4 regions of the Kitasatospora sp. NPDC057223 genome follow, and region 1 is predicted to be linked to each of the others. Evidence: riboswitches for the same ligand, from Rfam matches in the RefSeq annotation. Region 1 holds a riboswitch; each other region holds the start of a gene.
What was found. A riboswitch is a leader RNA that binds a small molecule or an ion and turns the genes downstream of it on or off. The one in region 1 is predicted to bind cobalamin.
Positions count from the first base shown of each region.

Region 2: another riboswitch for cobalamin. It lies ahead of ACFUK0_RS16690 (ribonucleoside-diphosphate reductase subunit alpha); the one in region 1 lies ahead of cobN (cobaltochelatase subunit CobN).
Region 3: another riboswitch for cobalamin. It lies ahead of ACFUK0_RS20565 (cobalamin biosynthesis protein); the one in region 1 lies ahead of cobN (cobaltochelatase subunit CobN).
Region 4: another riboswitch for cobalamin. It lies ahead of ACFUK0_RS15975 (HoxN/HupN/NixA family nickel/cobalt transporter); the one in region 1 lies ahead of cobN (cobaltochelatase subunit CobN).

Region 1 covers NZ_JBHUWW010000048.1:1,778-6,954, reverse strand. Annotated here, with positions in the region: gene cobN (cobaltochelatase subunit CobN) at 1-3,018, opposite strand, end outside; cobalamin riboswitch at 3,196-3,340, opposite strand; gene cobG (precorrin-3B synthase) at 3,409-4,764, shown strand; gene ACFUK0_RS18615 (precorrin-8X methylmutase) at 4,761-5,177, shown strand, end outside.
Region 2 covers NZ_JBHUWW010000040.1:16,703-21,879, forward strand. Annotated here, with positions in the region: gene ACFUK0_RS16675 (histidine phosphatase family protein) at 1-116, shown strand, start outside; gene ACFUK0_RS16680 (helix-turn-helix domain-containing protein) at 130-1,107, opposite strand; gene ACFUK0_RS16685 (GNAT family N-acetyltransferase) at 1,494-1,991, shown strand; cobalamin riboswitch at 2,154-2,294, shown strand; gene ACFUK0_RS16690 (ribonucleoside-diphosphate reductase subunit alpha) at 2,482-4,893, shown strand; gene ACFUK0_RS16695 (ribonucleotide-diphosphate reductase subunit beta) at 4,941-5,177, shown strand, end outside.
Region 3 covers NZ_JBHUWW010000056.1:16,529-21,705, forward strand. Annotated here, with positions in the region: gene ACFUK0_RS20555 (alpha/beta hydrolase family protein) at 39-1,154, opposite strand; gene ACFUK0_RS20560 (helix-turn-helix domain-containing protein) at 1,305-2,015, opposite strand; cobalamin riboswitch at 2,258-2,452, shown strand; gene ACFUK0_RS20565 (cobalamin biosynthesis protein) at 2,557-3,552, shown strand; gene ACFUK0_RS20570 (cobyric acid synthase) at 3,549-5,072, shown strand; gene ACFUK0_RS20575 (putative cobaltochelatase) at 5,125-5,177, shown strand, end outside.
Region 4 covers NZ_JBHUWW010000037.1:35,809-40,985, reverse strand. Annotated here, with positions in the region: gene nusB (transcription antitermination factor NusB) at 1-137, opposite strand, end outside; gene efp (elongation factor P) at 140-703, opposite strand; gene ACFUK0_RS15980 (M24 family metallopeptidase) at 792-1,898, opposite strand; gene ACFUK0_RS15975 (HoxN/HupN/NixA family nickel/cobalt transporter) at 2,026-3,132, opposite strand; cobalamin riboswitch at 3,163-3,380, opposite strand; gene ACFUK0_RS15970 (ArsR/SmtB family transcription factor) at 3,464-3,847, shown strand; gene ACFUK0_RS15965 (Fpg/Nei family DNA glycosylase) at 3,875-4,684, opposite strand; gene ACFUK0_RS15960 (AAA family ATPase) at 4,761-5,177, opposite strand, start outside.

The sequences.
Region 1 (5,177 bases):
GTAGACCTCGGCGAGGTCGGCGTCGGTGCGCCAGTCCCGGCTGTCGATCAGCTGGAGCAGACCGGCCCCGTAGGTGCCCGGGCGGGAGCCGAACACCCGGACGGTGGCCTTGCGTTCGTCACCGTGCTCGGCCAGGTCCGCCTGGACGTGGGCCCGGACGAAGTTGTCCTCGTCGGCCTCCTCCTGGCGGGCGGCCAGGCGCACCGCGTCGTCCAGCAGGTTGACCACGTGCGGGAAGGCGTCCCGGAAGAAGCCCGAGATGCGCAGCGTCACGTCGATCCGCGGACGCCCGAGTTCGGCCAGGCCGATCGGTTCCAGGCCGGTGACCCGGCGCGAGGCGTCGTCCCAGACCGGGCGCACGCCGAGCAGGGCGAACGCCTCGGCGATGTCGTCGCCGGCCGTGCGCATCGCGCTGGTGCCCCACAGCGAGAGGCCGACCGAGGGCGGGTAGGCGCCGTCGTTGTCCGCCCGGTAGCGCTCGACCAGCGAGGCGGCCAGCGCCTGGCCGGTCTCCCAGGCGAGCCGGCTGGGCACCGCCTTCGGGTCGACGGAGTAGAAGTTGCGCCCGGTCGGCAGGACGTTGACCAGCCCGCGCAGCGGCGAGCCGGACGGGCCGGCCTTCACGAAGCCGCCGCCGAGCGCGTGCACGACGGCGTCCAGCTCGTCCGTGGTCGCGGCGAGGCGCGGGACGACCTGGTGGGCCGCGAAGGCCAGCACCTCGGCGACGGCGGGCGGCAGGCCGGCGGCGATCTTCTCGACCGCCTCCGGCGCCCAGTCCTCGGCCTCCATCGCCTCGACCAGCTCACGGGCCTTCGCCTCGGCCGCGTCGGTCGCGCCGAGGGTCAGCGCGGACTCGTCCAGGCCGAGCGCCTCGCGCAGGCCGGGCAGCGCGGCGACGCCGCCCCAGATCTGCCGGGCGCGCAGGATCGCGAGCACGATGTTGACCCGGTCGACGCCGGCCGGGGCCTGGCCCAGCACGTGCAGCCCGTCGCGGATCTGGGCGTCCTTGACCTCGCAGAGCCAGCCGTCGACGTGCAGCAGGAAGTCGTCGAAGCCGTCGTCCTCGGGTCGCTCGTCCAGTCCGAGGTCGTGGTCGAGGCGGGCGGCCTGGATCAGCGTCCAGATCTGGGCCCGGACGGCCGGCAGCTTGGCCGGGTCCATCGCGGCGATGTTGGCGTGCTCGTCGAGCAGCTGCTCCAGGCGCGCGATGTCGCCGTAGCTCTCGGCCCGGGCCATCGGCGGCACCAGGTGGTCGACCAGGGTGGCGTGGGCGCGCCGCTTGGCCTGGGTGCCCTCGCCCGGGTCGTTCACCAGGAAGGGGTAGACCAGCGGCAGGTCGCCGAGCGCGGCGTCCGGGCCGCAGTCGGCGGACAGCGCGGCGGTCTTGCCGGGCAGCCACTCCAGGTTGCCGTGCTTGCCGAGGTGGACGACCGCGTCGGCGCCGAAGCCGCCGTCCTCCTGCGCCGCCGCGATCCAGCGGTAGGCGGCCAGGTAGTGGTGCGAGGGGGGCAGGTCCGGGTCGTGGTAGATCGCGACCGGGTTCTCGCCGAAGCCGCGCGGCGGCTGGATCAGCACGAGCAGGTTCCCGGCCCGCAGGCCGGCCAGCACGATGTCGCCGTCGGGGTTGCGGCTGCGGTCGACGTACAGCTCGCCGGGCGCCGGGCCCCAGTGCCGCTCGACCTCCTCGCGCAGGCCGGCGGGCAGTTCGGCGTACCAGCGCCGGTAGTCGGCGGCGGGGATGCGGACGGGATTGCGGGCGAGCTGGTCCTCGGTCAGCCAGTCCTGGTCGTAGCCGCCGGCCGCGATCAACGCGTGGATCAGCGCGTCGCCCTCGTGAGAGTCGTCGCCGTCGGCGGCGGGCGCGAGACCCGGCAGCGCGTCCGGGCCGTCCAGCGGGCCGAGGTCCATGCCCTCCTCGCGCAGCCGGGTGAGCAGTCGCATCGCGCTGGCCGGGGTGTCCAGGCCGACCGCGTTGCCGACCCGGGCGTGCTTGGTCGGGTACGCGGACAGCACCAGCGCGAGCCGGCGCTCGGCGGCCGGGATGTAGCGCAGCCGGGCGTGCCGCACCGCGATCCCGGCGACCCGGGCGGCGCGCTCGGGGTCGGCCGCGTAGACGGTCAGGCCGTCCTCGTCCAGCTCCTTGAAGGAGAACGGGACGGTGATCAGCCGGCCGTCGAACTCGGGGACGGCGACCTGCGTCGCGGTGTCCAGCGGGGAGAGGCCGTCGTCGCTGGCCTCCCAGGCGGCGCGCGACCAGGTCAGGCAGAGCGCCTGGAGGATCGGCCGGTCCAGCGCGGCGAGCGCGCCCGCGTCCCAGGCCTCCTCGTCGCCGCCGGCCGAGGCGTCGGCCGGCCGGGTGCCGCCGGCCGCCAGCACGGTGGTGATGATCGCGTCGGCCGTGCCCAGCTCGGCCAGCAGCCCGGGCTCCGCGCCGCGCAGCGAGGAGCAGTACAGCGGCCGGGGCCGGGCGCCCTTGTCCTCGATGGCCCGGCAGAGCGTCTCGACGAAGGCGGTGTTGCCGCTCATGTGGTGGGCGCGGTAGTAGAGCACCGCGATGACCGGGCCGTCGGCGTTCTCCGCCGTCGCGGTGCGCTCCAGCGGCCCCCACTCGGGGGCGGAGGCGGGCGCGGCGAAGCCGTGGCCGGTGAGCAGCACGGTGTCGGACAGGAAGGCGCCCAGTTCGGCGAGGTTCGCCGGGCCGCCGTGGGCGAGGTAGGCGTGCGCCTCGGCGGCGATGCCGGCGGGGACGGTGGACAGCTCCATCAGCTGGGCGTCGGGTGCCTGCTCACCGGTCAGCACGATCACCGGGCGGGGCCCGGCCAGCAGCGCGTCCAGGCCCTCCTGCCAGGCGCGGCGCCCGCCGAGCAGCCGGACGACCACCAGGTCGGTGCCCTCCACCAGCGCGGGGAGGTCGTCGGCGGTCAGCCGGGCCGGGTTGCCGAGGCGGAACGGGACGGGGCCCTCGGCGGCCCGGGCACTGAGCAGGTCGGTGTCCGAGGTCGACAGAAGCAGGATCATGCGAAGGCCCTCCCGGCCTCGATGGACCCCTCCTGCCCGGTACGGGCAGTGAGGGCGGGCACGGGCACGAGCAGGGGCGGCGGCACCGGGGTGAGCCCGGGCGCAGGCATGCGGCGGCGCATAGGTCGAGCCTTCCTCGGGGTCCGCGCCCCGTGGGGTGTCCCCCCGGCCGGAGACCGGGGGAGAGTCGAGGACGGCAGGAGTTCCTGGCTCCCACGGCGGTGAACCGTGGTCACAGTGGCGGGACCGCACCGGGTTTGCACCGGTTTCCTCCCCTTTGCGCCGTCTCTGGCGTGAGCGGACCACAAGGATCCGCCCGGGAGCATAGTAGGCGCTGGGGGTGATCCACGGGACAGAGCGTCCGGTCGGATCATCGGTATGCTCGCGGCCATGTCACCCTCGACCGACCCCGCCGCCCAGGGCTCCGGCGGGCCCGACCGGGCCCGCGAGGACGCGTGCCCGGGGACCCTTCGCCTACATACGGCCGACGACGGGGCCCTCGCCCGAGTCCGGCTGCCCGGCGGACTGCTGACGGTGGATCAGGTACGGGTGCTGGCCGACGCCGCCGAAGGGCTGGGCGACGGCTCGCTGGAGACCACCTCGCGCGGCAACGTCCAACTGCGCGGCCTGCCGGACGACTGCGGCTCACAGCTCGGCGCCCGGCTGCGCGCCGCCGGCCTGCTCCCCTCCGACCGGCACGAGCGCATCCGCAACATCGTCGCCTCGCCGCTCGCCGGTGTCGACGGCAACGGCCATGCGGACACGACGACTTGGGTCCGCGCGCTGGACGCGGCCCTGTGCGCCGCCGACTGGACCACCGGCCTCTCCGGCCGCTTCCTGTTCGCCCTCGACGACGGCCGGGGCGACGTCGCCGGGCTCGACGCCGATGTGACATTGATCGCAACCCCCGACGGCGCGGCACTCCTGCGCCTGGGCCGTGCCACCAGGGCCTTCGAGGTGCCGGCCGCCGAGGCCGTACCGGCCGCGCTGCTCGCCGCCGAACGCTTCCTCGCCCTGCTGCGCAGCACCGGCACCCGGGCCTGGCGGATCCGCGAGGCCGACCCGGACGGCACCCTGCTCACCCTCCCCGGCCTGCCCGTACGCACCCTGCCCGCACTTCCCGGCACCCTGCCGCAGGCCGGCCCGGTCGCCGGGCCCTGCGGCCGGTACGCGCTCTGCGCAGGGCTGCCCTTCGGCCGGGCCACGGCCGCCGGATGGCGGCTGCTCGCCGACGCCGCCGAGGCCGGCGCGGGCAGCCTGCGGGTCACCCCGTGGCGGGGCGTGGTGATCCCCGGACTCCCGCCGGACGCCGCCGGCCCCTGGGCCCGGCGTATCGCGGCCGCCGGCCCGGGGCTCGACCCGCACTCCCCGTGGGAGGGGGCGATGGCCTGCACCGGCACCCCCGGCTGCGCCAGGTCGCTCGCGGACGTCCGGGCCGACGCGGCCCGCGCCCTCGCCGCTGACGGCCCCGCCGGGCAGCGGCTGCTGCCCGTGCACTGGTCGGGCTGCGCCCGCCGGTGCGGACACCCCGCGGGGGAGTGGGTGGACGTCCTCGCCACGGGGGACGGTTACCAGGTGTCCGTCCGCCCGGGCCCGCCGCAGGATCCCCCGCGGTCGGTGGAACAGCAGTCGGTGGAACAGCGGCCGGTGGAACAGCCGGCAGTGGAACAGCCGGCAGTGGAACAGCCGGCAGTGACAACGCAAGAGATGGCCGAAGCAGTGGCCCGGGCCCGGAGGACGAAGTGATCGAGTACGAGAAGGACGGGGCGGCCATCTACCGCGAGTCCTTTGCCACCATCCGGGCCGAGGCCGACCTGGCGGGCCTGCCCGCCGACGTCTCACAGGTCGTGGTGCGCATGATCCACGCGTGCGGCATGACCGACCTGGTCGAGGACCTGCTCTGGTCCCCGCGCGTCGTCGCGGACGCCCGCGCGGCGCTGCGGGCCGGCGCGCCGGTCCTGTGCGACGTGTCGATGGTCGCGAGCGGGGTGACCCGCAAGCGGCTGCCCGCCGACAACGAGGTCATCTGCACGCTCTCCGACCCGTCCGTCCCCGAGCTGGCGAAGCGGATGGGAAACACCCGCAGCGCCGCCGCGATGGAGCTGTGGCTGCCCCGGCTGGAGGGCGCGGTGGTCGCCGTCGGCAACGCGCCGACCTCG
Region 2 (5,177 bases), on a different contig from region 1:
AGCTGCTGGAGCTGGAGCAGGTCCGCAACTGTTCGACCAGCATGTGGCGGGCGGCCGGCGGGCGGCTGCGCCGCGAGCAGTGGAACGGGACGGAGCACCTCGCCGCCGGCCGGTGAGCGGGCCGGGCGGTCAGACCCGCAGGCCCGGCTCCCCCGCCCAGGCGCCGCCCGCGAAGGTGCGCCGGTAGGCCAGTGGCGTGGTGCCCAGCCACCGGCCGAAGTGGTGGCGCAGCGCGGCGCCGTTGCCGAAGCCGCAGCGGGCGGCGATGGCGTCCACCGGCTCGGCCGTGCCCTCCAGCAGGCGCTGCGCGAGCAGCAGCCGCTGGCCGGTGAGCCAGCGGTGCGGGGTGGTGCCGGTCTCCTGCTGGAAGCGGCGGGCGAAGGTGCGCGGGGACATGTGGGCGCGGGCGGCGAGCTGGTCGACCGTCCACTCCTGGTCGAGGTGGTGGCGCATCCAGTCGAGCAGCCCGCCGAGTGAGGCGCCGTCGTCCTCGGGGAGCGGGCGGGCGACGAACTGGGCCTGGCCGCCCTCGCGGTGCGGGGCGACGACCATCCGGCGGGCGATCCCGCGGGCGGTCTCGGCGCCCTGCATGCGGCGGACGAGGTGCAGGCAGGCGTCGATGCCGGCGGCCGTGCCGGCCGAGGTGATCACCGGGTCGGCGTCCGTGTAGAGCACGTCGGGCTCGACGGTGGTGCGGGGAAAGCGCCGGGCGAGTTCGGTGGTGTACCGCCAGTGGGTGGTGGCGCGGCGGCCGTCGAGCAGCCCGGCCTGGCCGAGCAGGAAGGCGCCGCTGCAGATGGAGAGGACCTTGGCGCCGCGGTCGACGGCTGCCCGGAGCGCGTCGACCACGGGCAGCGGGTAGGAGTCGCGCAGGCCGGTCGCGGTGACGATCACCAGGTCGGCCGTGGCCAGCCGCTCGGGGCCGTGCGGTACGTCCACGGTGAAGCCCGCGTGGGTGCGGTGCGGGCCCGGGTGGGCGCCGGCGATCGCGAAGTCGTACACCGGCAGGCCCTCCTCGCTGCGGTCCAGGCCGAAGACCTCGCAGGCCACGCCGAGTTCGAAGGGGTGGACCTCTTCCAGGACGACGGCGACGACGTTCTTGAGCATGCCGTCCAGCATGCCGTGCGGGCCGGGCCGGGCGCCAGGGTCGGGGTGGCAGTATTTCGATGCAATCCTGCGTTCCTGCCACTCGTGGCGCCCCGGACGCGCCGTCAGAGTGGAGTCATGGACTCCTCGGCGCTCACAGGCGCGCTCTCCCTGCTCGGTGCCGTCGGCGGCTTCGGCCTGCTCGGCGTGCTGATCGGCCGCGACGTGGACCGCAACAGCCGGCACGGCCGCGACAACTGGCACCGGCCCACCGGCTACCCGGCCGACCCCGGCACCCCCGACCGGCTGCACGGCGCCCCCGGCCCGGCATCCGAGCCCCTCGCCGGCACCCTCCCGGCCGGCACCCTCCCCGCCGCCGGCGACCTGCCCTCCGGCACACTGGCGCCATGCACATCGTCATCCGCCACGCCCGCGAAGAGGACCTCCCGGGTGCGGGTGAGGTCTGCGTCGAGGCCTTCGTCGGGGGCGGCCACACCGCGCCCGACGGCCCCTACGTCGACCTCCTGCGCGACACCGCCCGCCGGGCCCGGGAGGCCGAACTCCTCGTCGCGGTCGACGGCGGGCCAGGAGGACAGGTCCTCGGCTGTGTGACCTTCGCCGCGGGCGGCACCGTCTGGGCCGACGTCGCCGAGCCGCACGAGGGCGAGATCCGGATGCTCGCCACGGGCGCCCCGGCGCGCGGCCGGGGCGTCGGCGAGGCGCTGGTGCGGGCCGCGCTGGCCCGCAGCGGCGCGCTGGGCCTGACCGCGATGGCGTTCTCCACCCGGCCGGACATGCACGCGGCACACCGCCTCTACGAGCGGATCGGCTTCCGCCGCGCGCCCGGGCGGGACTGGTCACCGGCCCCGGGAATTGACCTGCTGGTCTACAGCAAGGCCCTCTGAAGGCACCGGACGGACACCCGCAGCCACCGGCGCGCGGGGGGTGCCCGAACGGCCCGCACGGGCCCCGGAAAGCCACGTCAAGGGCCCCTCCGGGATGACTCCACACCACTCGCCCACTCGAACAAACGATCGGCGCGACACAACATGTGGTGGTAACAAGGATCAGCGGCACTAGATGTATGCTCACTCCTGCTGTCGAACGCAGGGGAACCCGGTGCGAATCCGGGACTGCCCCGCAGCGGTGAGCGGGCTGTTCCCAAGGCCCCGCGAGTCCGAATACCTGCCGACGGCGTGCCACACGGCCTCCCCGCAGAGGCCCTGCAGCACGGCAACACTTCCGGGCCTCGCGGGCGGGCCGGGGAGACACCGTCGCGCGACGCCACCCGGCACACGCGCCGTGCTCCCCTGCCCCCGTACGGCCCGGTGACCTTGAGTCGTCCGCCGATCGCCGCCAGGAGAGAGCGCCTTGACCACCGCTGCCTCAGCCACGCTGCCCGCCCAGGGTTCCAGCACCTCCGCACCGTCCGACCCGACGGTGTCCGACCCGGGCGGAGCGCTCCTGCGGCTGCTGACCGACCGCAGCGCAGACCTGCCCGAGGTCGACCCCGGCCACGTCGCCGCCGCCGCCCTGCGCGGCCGCCACGCCGGCTCCGACTTCGCGGAGCTGCGCGGGCTGGCCGTCGAGGCCGCCGCGTCGATGATCGCCGAGGACCCGCAGTACTCGAAGCTCGCCGCCCGCCTGCTCGCCCTGGAGATCGCCGACGAGGCCGTCGGCCAGGGCGCGGTGTCCTTCTCCGCCTCGATCACGGTCGGCCACGCCGAGGGCCTGATCGGCGACACCACGGCCGCGTTCGTGGCCAAGCACGCCGACACCCTGGACGCCCTGATCGACCAGAGGGGCGACGACCGCTTCGAGTACTTCGGCCTGCGCACCGTCCAGTCGCGCTACCTGCTGCGCCACCCCATCACCCGCAAGGTGATCGAGACCCCGCAGCACTTCCTGCTCCGCGTCGCGTCCGGCCTGGCGGTCGGCGACGACGAGCAGTCGGTGCGCGAGGTGTCCGAGCTGTACGCGCTGATGAGCGCGCTGTCCTACCTGCCGTCCTCGCCGACGCTGTTCAACTCGGGCACCAAGCACCCGCAGATGTCCAGCTGCTACCTGCTGGACTCGCCGCTGGACAACCTGGACTCGATCTACTCGCGCTACGCGCAGATCGCCCGGCTGTCCAAGCACGCCGGCGGCATCGGCCTGTCCTACAGCCGGATCCGCTCGCGCGGCTCGCTGATCCGCGGCACCAACGGCAAGTCGAACGGCATCGTGCCGTTCCTGCGCACGCTGGACTCCTCGGTCGCGGCGGTCAACCAGGGCGGCCGGCGCAAGGGCGCGGCCTGCGTCTACCTGGAGACCTGGCACGCGGACATCGAGGAGTTCCTGGAGCTGCGCGACAGCACCGGCGAGGAGGCGCGGCGCACCCACAACCTGAACCTCGCCCACTGGATCCCGGACGAGTTCATGCGCCGGGTGAACGCCGACGCCGACTGGTCGCTGTTCTCCCCCGCCGACACCCCCGAGCTGGTCGACCTGTGGGGCGCCGACTTCGACGCCGCCTACCTCGCCGCCGAGGCCGCGGGCAAGGCCGTGCGCACCATCCCCGCGCAGACCCTCTACTCGCGGATGATGCGCACCCTGGCGCAGACCGGCAACGGCTGGATGACCTTCAAGGACGCCTCCAACCGCGCCGCCAACCAGACCGCCGTCCCCGGCCGGACCGTCCACTCCTCCAACCTCTGCACCGAGATCATCGAGGTCACGGACGATTCCGAGACCGCCGTCTGCAACCTCGGCTCGGTCAACCTGGGCGCGCACGTCGCCCCCGGCGCCACCCCCGCCGACCTGCTGAACGCGATGGACTGGGACCGGCTGGACACCACCGTCCGCACCGCCGTCACCTTCCTCGACCGCGTGGTGGACATCAACTTCTACCCGACCCCCGAGGCCGGCGCCTCGAACTCCCGCTGGCGCCCGGTCGGCCTCGGCGTGATGGGCCTTCAGGACGTCTTCTTCCAGCTCCGCCTGGACTTCGACTCCGCCGAGGCCAAGCGGCTGTCCACGCTGATCGCCGAGCGCATCATGCTGGTCGCCTACGAGCGCTCCAACGAGCTGGCCGAGGAGCTGGGCCGGCACGAGGCGTACGCGGAGACCCGCGCCGCCCGCGGCCAGCTGCACATCGACCACTTCGAGACGGCCCCGCAGTGGGCGGAGCGCTGGGACGCGCTGCGCGCCAGGATCGCCGCCACCGGCCTGCGCAACTCGCTGCTGCTGGCGATCGCGCCGACCGCCACCATCGCGTCCATCGCGGGCGTGTACGAGTGCATCGAGCCGCAGGTGTCCAACCTGTTCAAGCGCGAGACCCTCTCCGGCGAGTTCCTCCAGGTCAACCCGTACCTGGTCCGCGAGCTCAAGGAGCTGGGCGTCTGGGACGCCCAGACCCGGGACGCGCTGCGCGAGGCCAACGGCTCCGTGCAGGAGCTGAACTGGCTGCCCGTCGAGGTCCGCTCGCTGTACCGCACCGCGTGGGAGCTGCCGCAGCGCGCGCTGATCGACCTGGCCGCCGCCCGGCAGCCGTACATCGACCAGAGCCAGTCGCTGAACCTCTTCATGGCGGCGCCGACCATCGGCAAGCTCAGCTCGATGTACGCGTACGCCTGGAAGGTCGGCCTGAAGACCACGTACTACCTGCGGTCGCGCCCGGCCACCCGGATCGCTCAGGCCGCCTCCGGCGCCGCCCGCGCGGCCGCCCCGGCCCCGGTGTCCGTGCCGACGCCCACCCTCACTCCGGAGGAGGAGGCAGCGCTCGCCTGCTCCCTGGAGAACCCCGAGTCCTGCGAGGCCTGCCAGTGAGTTCCCCCACCCCGGAGACCGACTTCGACGCGCCCGGCCGCGAGAAGATGCTGCTCGACCCCGGTTTCGAGCTGACGCTGCGTCCGATGCGCTACCCGTCGTTCTACGACCGCTACCGGGACGCGATCAAGAACACCTGGACCGTCGAGGAGGTGGACCTGCACTCCGACGTCGCCGACCTCGCCAAGCTCAGCGAGGGCGAGCGGCACATGATCGGCCGGCTGGTCGCCTTCTTCGCGACCGGTGACTCGATCGTGTCCAACAACGTGGTGCTGAGCCTCTAC
Region 3 (5,177 bases), on a different contig from region 1:
GCCACCCTCTGGTACCCGCCGGCACCGGACGGCCGGGTTCAGAGCAGCGGCGTGAGGAACCGCCGCAGGCTCTCCTCGTAGCCGCCCGGATCCGCGTTCCACAGGGCCGCGTGCTCCGCCCCGGGGACGGGCCGCAGGGTGACCAGGTCGGCCCGGCGCTCCCCGAGGCGGGCGGCCGCCTGCCAGGGCGCGACCGCGTCGGCAGGGCTGTGCAGCACCAGCGTGGGCACCTGGAGGTCGGTGCCCTCGGCGAGCCGGGCGAAGCCCGCGAGGTCGACCTTGGAGCGCCCCTCGGCGGCCAGCGCGCCCAGCGCGGCGAGCGGGGCGCTGACACCGGCGCCGGTGGCCTGCCGGCGCACGGTGGCGGGCCAGTCGAGCACCGGCGAGTCCAGGATCAGCCCGCTGACCGCCGACGCCCAGGTGGAGCGGGCGGCCGTCTGCAGGGCCATCGTGGCGCCCAGCGACCACCCGTAGAGGACGACCCGGCCCGCACCGCTGTCCAGGGCCAGCCGGACGGCCGCCTCGACGTCGCGCCACTCGGTCTCGCCGAAGTGGCCCAGCCCGTCGGGGGAGGCCGGCGCCCCCTCGTCCCCCCGGTAGGTGACCGAGAGGACGGGCAGGCCGAGCCGCGCCAGCTGGGGCATCGCGCAGAGCGTCTGCTCGCGGTCGGCGCCCGGGCCGTGCACCAGCAGCACCCAGATGCCGCGCTTGCCGTCCACGTACCAGGCGGGCAGCGCGCCGCCCTCACCGTTGGCGGCGGTCTCGATGAACGGGAGCCCGAGGGCGGTCCCCGGGTCGCCCCGGTACACCCGCGGGGTCAGCCGGACGGCGGTACCTGGCTCCGGGGCGCCGTCGGCGCGCTCCAGACGGCGGGTGACGCCCTGCGGGGAGCTCTGCAGGACGTCCCCGACCACCGCGTGACCGTCCGCCCCCCATTCGAGGGCGTAGCGGCCGGGGCGGGCGCTCTGCGGCGTCCGGGTGAGCGTGACGCGGCCGGCCGCCAGGCCGGTGACCCGTACCTGCGCGGCGCCCTTCGGGGCGCCGCCCGCCCCCGGGTGCACCGCCCGCTCGGAGACCCTGCGGCCGAGCGCCAGCACGGCGACGCCCGTCCCGGCTGCGGCTGCCGCCACGACGGCTGCGGTTCCCCAACGCATATCGCTCTCCCCGCTCTGGTGCCTGCCGCTCCGCCGCCTCGCCGGCCGCGGCCCGGTTGCATACACACACCAGTCCACTCGCCGCGCGGGCGGGCGGCCACCGGTGCGGGCCGTCCGGGGCACGGAACGCCGGCTCGCCGCCGGCGCCGGTCAGACCGGGATCCCGGTGTGCTGCCCCGCCAGCAGCTCCCAGAAGCGCTCGGCGAGCGGGCGGTCACGCCGGGGCGGCTCAGGTTGCGCCGGGGCGGCGGACCCCCAGCTGCCCGCACCCCAGTGGGCGGTGACCTGCTGCTCCTCCTGGAGGTCCGTCAGGACGGCGGCCAGGGTCTCCCGCGGCACCGGGACGATCCGCCCGATCGCCTTGACCTGCGCCTGCCAGCGCCCGTCGACGCACCGGCGCAGCCGCTGTTCGAGTTCGTCCCCGCGCCCGAGCACGGCCGGCACGTCCCGCAGGGTCAGCCCGAGCACCTGGGCCAGGGCGTACGTCTGGTCCTCGTCGCCGTTCCAGCTGCCGGTGGCCTCCGCCAGTTCGTACGCGCGCGGCGGGACGCCGATCCGGCGGGCCGCCTCCTCCCGGCCCAGCTCGCGGGCCACCCGGAAGTCGCGCAGGCAGGCCGGGCGGGCGCCCATCAGCTGCGCCGGCGGACACCACAGGGCGCGGGCCAGGGCGATGAACTCCTCCTCGGACGGCCGGATCTCACCGCTCTCCCAGCCGATGACGTGGCCGGGCAGCAGCCGGATCCCGTGCGCGGCCATCCCCTCGGCCACCTGTTGAGGGGTCAGGCCCAGTCCGGCACGGTGTGCCCTGGCCGCCGCGGGCGAGAAGGGGACCGGCGGCAGGTGGGGCTGTCTGGGTCGCATGGGGAACGACCGTACGGGCCGGGGCCGGTGCGCCCCCAGGCTCCGAACGCACGAAGCGCGGCCCGGGCTCCACCCGCGCGACCGGCGGATCGTCCAGAGCCCGACGGCCCGGCGGGCACCGTACTCGGAGGTAGCGACGGTTCCCGGGGCCGGCCGGCCGGCCGCCCAACCGCCGCTGCGGGCGCGCCCGCCGTGCCCGCCCGGCGTGTGACCAAACCCTCCGCGACCTCGGTTGACGCCCGGTCGAACAGCGTGATGGGATCCTTCAGCCAAACGGAGGCAATGCAGAGGAAGCCGGTGCGAATCCGGCGCGGTCCCGCCACTGTCACCGGGGAGCACACTCGAACAGGCGTCAGCACGGCCCCCCGGGGCCCGCGGACGCCCCGGGCGTGCCCGACCCGGAAGCCAGGAGACTCTCGCCCCCGGTACGTCGATCCAGGGCGCGGACCCTGAGTGAGGACACGCACGCCATGCAGGCTGCCCGGGCCGACCACCGGCCACCGTCGAACCGAGCCCGCCGCCGAACCGCGTCGCCCCTGCCGTGCGCGGGCTGACCCGCAGCGCAGCCTTCGCCCTCGGAGCCGTCGCCGGATACCTCGCCGACGCCCGCTTCGCGGACCCCCGCCGCGGCCACCCCGTGGCCGCCTTCGGCACCGCCGCCGGCCGCCTGGAGCGGCTGCTCTGGCGTGACCGCCGCGCCGCCGGCACGGCGTACACGGCGCTCTGCGTCGGCACCGTCGCGGCCGGCGCCGTGCTGGCCGAGCGGACGGCCGGGCGGCTCCCCGCCGGCCGGGCGGCGCTGGCCGCCGCCGCGACCTGGACGGTGCTCGGCGGCACCTCGCTCACCCGGGAGGCGCGGACCATCGGCCGCGCGCTCTCCGCGGGCGACCTCGCCGCCGCCCGCGAGCGGCTGCCGCACCTGTGCGGGCGCGACCCGAGCGCCCTCGACGAGCAGCAGATCGCCCGCGCCGTGGTCGAGTCCGTCGCCGAGAACACCGCCGACGCCGTGGTGAACGCCCTGGTCTGGGGTTCGCTGGCCGGCACCCCCGGCCTGCTCGCCTTCCGCGCCGTCAACACCCTGGACGCGATGGTCGGGCACCGCTCGCCGCGCTACGCCCGGTTCGGCTGGGCCTCGGCCCGGCTCGACGACGTGGCGGGCTGGCCGGGGGCCCGGCTCACCGCCCTGCTGACGGTCTGCGCCGCTCGCGAGCCCGGCACGGCCTGGCGGGTCTGGCACCGCGACGGCGCCGCCCACCCCAGCCCCAACGCGGGCCGCGCCGAGGCCGCCTTCGCCGGCGCCCTCGGGGTGCGGCTGGGCGGCACCCTCGCGTACGGGGCGCGGGTCGAGCACCGGCCGGTGCTCGGCGCCGAACTGCGCCCGGTCGGGGTGGACGACATCGAGCGCGCCTGCCGGCTGTCCCGCCGGGTCGGCCTGCTGGCGCTCGGCGTCACGGTGGCCGGGCACGGCGCCCTGCGGTACGCCCTACGGACAGTCGGTGGGCAACGAGGCAGTCAACGAGAGGGTGGCCGGAATTGAGCGGGGCACTGCTGGTCGCCGGAACGACGTCGGACGCGGGCAAGAGCGTGGTCACGGCAGGGATCTGCCGGTGGCTGGCCCGGCAGGGCGTCAGGGTCGCGCCGTTCAAGGCGCAGAACATGTCCCTCAACTCCTTCGTCACCGCCGACGGCGCCGAGATCGGCCGCGCGCAGGCGATGCAGGCGCAGGCCGCCCGGGTCGAGCCCGAGGCGGCGATGAACCCGGTGCTGCTGAAGCCCGGCGCGGACGGCCGCAGCCAGGTGGTGCTGCTCGGGCGGGCGGTCGCCGAGGTCGGCGCGATGGACTACCGCGAGCGCAAGCCCGTCCTGCTGGAGCGGGCCCTGGAGTGCCTGGCCGACCTGCGGCGCCGGTACGACGTGGTGGTCTGCGAGGGCGCGGGCTCGCCCGCCGAGATCAACCTGCGGGACCGCGACATCGCCAACATGGGCCTGGCCACCGCCGCCGGGCTGCCCGTCGTCGTGGTCGGCGACATCGACCGGGGCGGGGTGTTCGCCGCCATGTACGGAACGCTGGCGCTGCTGTCCGCCGAGGACCAGCGGCACGTGGCCGGCTGGTTCGTCAACAAGTTCCGCGGCGACGCCCGGCTGCTCCAGCCGGGCCTGGAGATGCTGCACGGCCTGACCGGCCGTCCGGTGCTCGGCACCCTGCCGATGCTCAAGGGCCTGTGGCTGGACGCCGAGGACTCGCTCGACCTCTCCACCGTCGTCGACCGGGAGGACAGCCCCGGCCCGTACGGCGCGGACGTGCTGCGGGTGGCCGTGGTGCGGTTCCCCCGGCTGTCCAACTTCACCGACCTGGACGCGCTGTCCCAGGAGCCCGGGGTGCTCGTCCGCTGGGCGACCCGGCCGGAGGAACTGGCCGACGCCGACCTGGTGATCCTGCCCGGCACCCGGGCGACCGTCGCCGACCTGGCCTGGCTGCGCGAGCGCGGCCTGGAGCCGGCGCTGAGGGCGCGGGCCGCGGCCGGGCTGCCGGTGCTGGGCGTCTGCGGCGGGTACCAGATGCTGGCCCGGGAGATCGTGGACGAGGTGGAGTCGAAGGCCGGCGCGGTCGGCGGCCTCGGCCTGCTGCCCGCGCACGTCCGGTTCGGCGCCGAAAAGGTGCTGGCCCGGCCGGTCGGCGAGGCCTACGGGCAGCGGGTCGAGGGCTACGAGATCCACCACGGCGTGGTCACGGTCGAGGGCGGGGAGCCGTTCTTCTCCGATGGCCGCGGGCAGAGCCTGGACGGCTGCCGGGACGGATCGGTGTGGGGGACGACCTGGCACGGCGCGCTGGAGAACGACGGGTTCCGCCGGGAGTTGCTGCGCGAGGTGGCGAAGCTGGCCGGGCGCGCGTTCGTCCCGGCGCCGGACACCTGCTTCGCCGAGGCGCGCGAGGCCCGGCTGGACCGGCTCGGCGACCTGATCGAGGAGCACGCCGACACCGGCGCGCTGTGGCGCCTGATCGAGGGCGGGATCCCGGCGGACGGGCTGCCCTTCGTGCCGCCGGGTGCGCCGTGAGCAGTTCTGTGGGTACGGATGCCGAAGACCTGACAGAGGAGATGGACCGCGAATGAGTGACGTCCGATACCCGTTCACCGCGATCGTCGGCATGGCCGACCTGCG
Region 4 (5,177 bases), on a different contig from region 1:
GTGCCCTCGTCCGGCTTGGGCTCCCGTGCACGGGCCACCCAGTCGGCGAGGACGCGCTGCGGGTCGACGTCCCGGTGGTCCGCCTCGAAGAGGATCTGGAAGGCTCGCGTACGGGCCTTACTGCGTGCGGCCGACACGGTTACTTGACCCGCCCGAGGTAGCTGCCGTCGCGGGTGTCGACCTTGATCTTCTCACCGGTGGTGAGGAAGAGCGGGACGGCGATCTCGGCGCCGGTCTCCAGCGTGGCCGGCTTGGAGCCACCGGTGGAGCGGTCGCCCTGGACGCCCGGCTCGGTGTGCGAGATGAGCAGCTCGACCGAGGCCGGCAGCTCGATGTACAGAGGAGCGCCCTCGTACATGGCGACGACGGCGTCGAAGCCCTCCAGCAGGTACTTGGAGGCGTCACCGACGACGGCGGGCTCGATGGTCACCTGGTCGTAGGTGTCCGTGTCCATGAACACGAAGTTCGAGCCGTCCTTGTACGAGAACTGCATGCCGCGCTTGTCGACGTTGGCGGTCTCGACCTTGGTGCCGGCGTTGAAGGTCTTGTCGACGACCTTGCCGCTCAGGACCTCCTTGAGCTTGGTGCGCACGAAGGCCGGGCCCTTGCCGGGCTTGACGTGCTGGAACTCTACGACGGACCAGAGCTTGCCACCGTCGAGCTTGAGGACCATGCCGTTCTTGAGATCGTTCGTGGAAGCCACGGGCGCACTTACTCCTGGATATAGCTGTCAAGGAACCAAGGGGACGCGACCCGGCCCCGGCCGCCGCAGGACAAGTGCGGCATCGGGACTACAGGGCGAGGAGCTCCTTGGTGGTGATGGTGAGCAGCTCGGGCCCGCCCTCTTCGAGGGGGCGCACCACGAGCGTGTCCTCGATCCGGACCCCGCCCCTGCCCGGGAGATGCACTCCTGGGCCGACGGTGACCGGCACGCGATTGTCCAGTTTACCCATGTCTGCGGGACCGAGACGCGGCGCCTCCCGGATCTCCAGGCCGATGCCGTGGCCGAGCGGGTGCGGAGAGGCCTCGGTGTGACCCGCGGCCTGCAGGATCTCGCGGGCCGCCGCGTCCGGCGCGCAGCTCTCGACACCCGGCCCGAGCGCCTCGCGGCCGGCCCGCTGGGCGCGGAACACCAGCCGGTGGAGCTCCACCTGCCAGGGCGCGGGGGACGCGCCGATCACGAACGTGCGGGCGGTGGAGACCCCGTAGCCGCGGTACTGGGCGCCGAGGACGACGGTCAGGAAGTCGCCCTCCTCGACCCGCCGGTCGGTGGGCTGGTGGCTCGCCTGCCCGGAGTGGCTGCCGGTGCCGACGGAGACCGGGAAGGCCGCCCGGTCGGCGCCGTGGTCGATCATGCGGCGCTCCAGCTCCATCGCCAGGTGCCGCTCGGTGCGCCCGACCAGGATCGATTCGAGCAGCTCGCTGAGCGCCTGGTCGGCGATCTCGGCCGCGATCCGCAGGTCGGCGATCTCGTGCTCGTCCTTGATCACCCGCATCCGCTCGACCACCCGGCGCGCGTCCGCCAGCCGCACGCCCTCGGCGACGGCCGCGACCGCGCGGTGGCGGCTGACGGTGAGGTCGTGCTCCTCCACCGCGAGGTCGCCGACCCGCAGCCGGGCGGCCGCCTCGGCGGCGGCGAGCGCGGTGTCCGCGCCGGCCGTCACCTGGAGCTGGGTGAGGTCCTCGCCGAGCAGGTGCTCGCCGGTGTCGTCCGGCGGCAGGTCGTCCGGCAGCGCGAGCAGGGCGCGCTCCCTGGTGAGCAGCAGCGTCGCCCCGCAGGGGGCGCAGCCGGTCAGGTAGCGGACGTTCGCCGGCCGGGTGATCAGAGCCGCGTCCGTCCCCGACGCGCTGCAGTGTTCCCTCAGACGCTCCCGCCGGCCCGCGTACGCATCAGACATGGGTCGAGCGTACGGAGCCCGGCGCCGGTTCGCCCGCCGAGCAGGCCGGACGGGCGGACGCGTCGGCTGTCCGGCCGGGCTTCGCGGGCCCGCTCAGCGGGGCGGCGGCCTGAGCGCGGGCGTCCGGTCAGGACGGCGACCAGCGCTGTTCGATCCTGCCGAGGCGCCAGTACGCGATCGCCGCCGCCCAGACGACCACGAAGAGTCCGACGATCACATAGCCCACGTTGTCGAGCGACAGGCCGGCGACGAAGCCGGACACCGGGTCGGTCAGGTCCAGCTTCTCGTGCAGGACGCTGACCAGCTCGATCGTGCCGATGATGAACGCCACCGCGATCGACAGGCCGGTGATGGTCAGGTTGTAGTACACCTTGCGCACCGGGTTGGAGAACGCCCACTGGTACGCGAAGTTCATGAACGTCCCGTCCAGCGTGTCGAACAGGCTCATCCCGGCCGCGAACAGCAGCGGCAGGCAGACGATCGCGTACCAGGGCAGCCCCGCGGCGGCGCCGCTGCCGGCCATCACCATCAGCGTCACCTCGGTCGCGGTGTCGAAGCCCAGGCCCAGCACCATCCCGACCGGGAACATCTGGCCGGGGCGGGTGATCGAACGGGTGGCCCGGTTCAGCACCCGGTTGAACAGGCCGCGCGCGTTGAGGTGCTCCTCCAGCTCCGCCTCGTCGTAGCGGCCCGCCCGCATCGCCCGGAAGACCCGCAGGATGCCGAACAGCGCGGCCAGGTTCAGCGCGCCGATCAGGTACAGGAACGCACCGGAGGCGCTCGTGCCGAGGACGCCCAGCCACTGGTGGGTCGGCGAGTCCTCGTCCATCAGCGTGTTCGCCAGCTGGGCGCCGCCCGCCACCAGCGCCGCCATCAGGACCACCATCGAGGAGTGCCCGAGGGCGAACCAGAAGCCCACCGACACCGGGCGCTTGCCGTCCGCCATCAGCTTGCGGGTGGTGTTGTCGATCACCGCGATGTGGTCGGCGTCGAAGGCGTGCCGCATGCCGAGCGTGTAGGCGGTGATGCCGAGGCCGACCCCGAACACCTGGGTGCCGACGGCGTACTCGTGCGGGGCAACCAGGAAGAACAGCGTCCCGAAGGCCGCCACGTGCATCGCCAGGATCACCGCCATCAGCCCGGCCGTACGGACGGTGTCCTCGCGTCGCCAGCGGAACGCCGGCAGCGCGGGCGCGGCCGCCACCGGGGCAGCTTCGATTTCGGGCAGGGTCATCTGCGGATCACGCTCCAGCACCTCGTGGATCACTTCGTGAGATGCCGTGGCCGGTCTCCTGGCTGACAGGGTCCGAACTCCTCCGCACGGGCCTTCCCAGGCGCCCGACGGCGCCCAGTGACCACCCGGCCCCGACGGGGCCGGGAGGGTGCGGAGACTCCCTGATCACAGTGGCGAGGGCCGCGCCGGTCTGGGACCTCTGAAGGTCCGTCACCGGCTTCCCGAACACCACGGCGGGCAACACCGTACGGGGCGTCAGGTGACGCTTGCAAGGCTGCGCACCTGCGCAGGTGTCCAGGATCACATGCCCTGGGCTGCGACAATGGCACGCATGCATCTCGTACCGGCCGAGCGCGCGGGCCACCGGACCATCGACGGACACCGGGTCTGCGAAGCCATCGCGGCGATCGGCGACACCGCTCACGTCCGCACCTGGGCCGACCGCTTCTCCCTGCTCGCCGACCCCGGGCGGCTGGCCCTGCTGCTCGCCCTGCACCGGGCCGGGCCGCTCGCCGTCAGCGACCTCGCCGTGGCCACCGGCATGCGCGACCCCGCCGTCTCGCAGGCCCTGCGGCTGCTGCGGACGGCCGGCGCGGTCGCCGGGGACAAGGACGGCCGGGTGGTGCGCTACCGGCTCGTCGACGAACAGCTCGGCGCGCTGCTGGCGCCCTGCACGGCGGCCGAGCACACCGAACCCGGCTCGGCCACCGGCTGAGCGCCCCCGCCGGGAGCGCCGCCCCCGTCAGGCCTGCTGGCAGCGCGGGCACCAGAACAGGTTGCGGGCCGCGTGCTGCTCGGTGCGGACGGCGGTGCCGCAGACCAGGCAGGGCATCGCGGCCCGCCGGTAGACGTACACCTCGCCGCCGTGGTCGTCCACCCGCGGCGGGCGGCCCATCGCCTCGGGGGTGTGCTCGGGGCGGACGGTGTCGATCCGGCCCGCGTCGACGCCCTCGTGCATCAGGGCGACCAGGTCGGCCCAGATCGCGTCCCACTCGGCGCGGGTGAGGTCGCGCCCCGCCCGGTGCGGGCTGATGCCGAGCCGGAAGAGCACCTCGGCGCGGTAGACGTTGCCGACGCCGGCCAGCACCTTCTGGTCCATCAGCAGCGCCGCGACGGTCGTGCGGCTGGCCGAGATCCGCCGCCAGGCGAGGCCCGCGTCGGCGTCCGCGCGCAGCGGGTCGGGGCCGAGACGGGCGTGCACGGCGGCCTTCCCCGCGGCGGTGAGCAGCTCGCAGGTGGTGGGGCCGCGCAGGTCGGCGTACGAGTCGTCGTTCTCCAGCCGCAGCCGGACGAGGCCCACGGGCGCGGGGGCCGGGCCCTCGGCGAACGTGAAGCCGCCGTACAGGCCGAGGTGGATGTGCAGCCAGGCGCCCTCCTCGAAGCCGAGGAACAGGTGCTTGCCGGTCGCCTCGGCCTCGGTCAGCAGCTGTCCGTCGATCAGCTCGGCGTCGGCGGCGAACCGCCCCTGCGGGCTGGAGACCCGGACGGGGCGTTTGCCGAAAGCGGTGAAGTTCTCGGCGGCCAGGCGGTGGATGATGTGGCCTTCGGGCACGGGCGCAGCTCCCCCGGTGGATCAGCAGGACGGGTCCAGTGTCCCAGCCGGCACTGACAGGGCGGGCGGTCCGGATCTAGTGCACGGGGTGGCCGAGCAGGCGGGCGAGGATGACCCGGTCCAGTGCGGCGGCGGTGGCGCCGACGTCCAGCTGGGAGTTGTCGATGATCGGCAGGCCCGAGTTGTACCAGCCGGCCATCCGCCCGTGGATCCGGGCCACCTCCTCGTCGCTGAGGCGCCGGTTGCCGCTGCGGCGGGCGTTGCGGGCGAGGACGGAGTCCAGGCCGGGGAGCAGGACGACGGGGATCATGCCGGGGCCGATGTGGCGCTTCCAGCCGCCGAGGCCGATGGCCGGCCGGTCGGGGAACACGGCGTCGTCGATGATGCAGGAGATGCCGTTGGCGAGGTAGTTGCGACACGCGAAGCCGCAGGTGCGCCGGGCCAGCCGGTACTGGGCCTCGGAGGCGTTGTTCCAGCCGGACTGCGGGTTGGC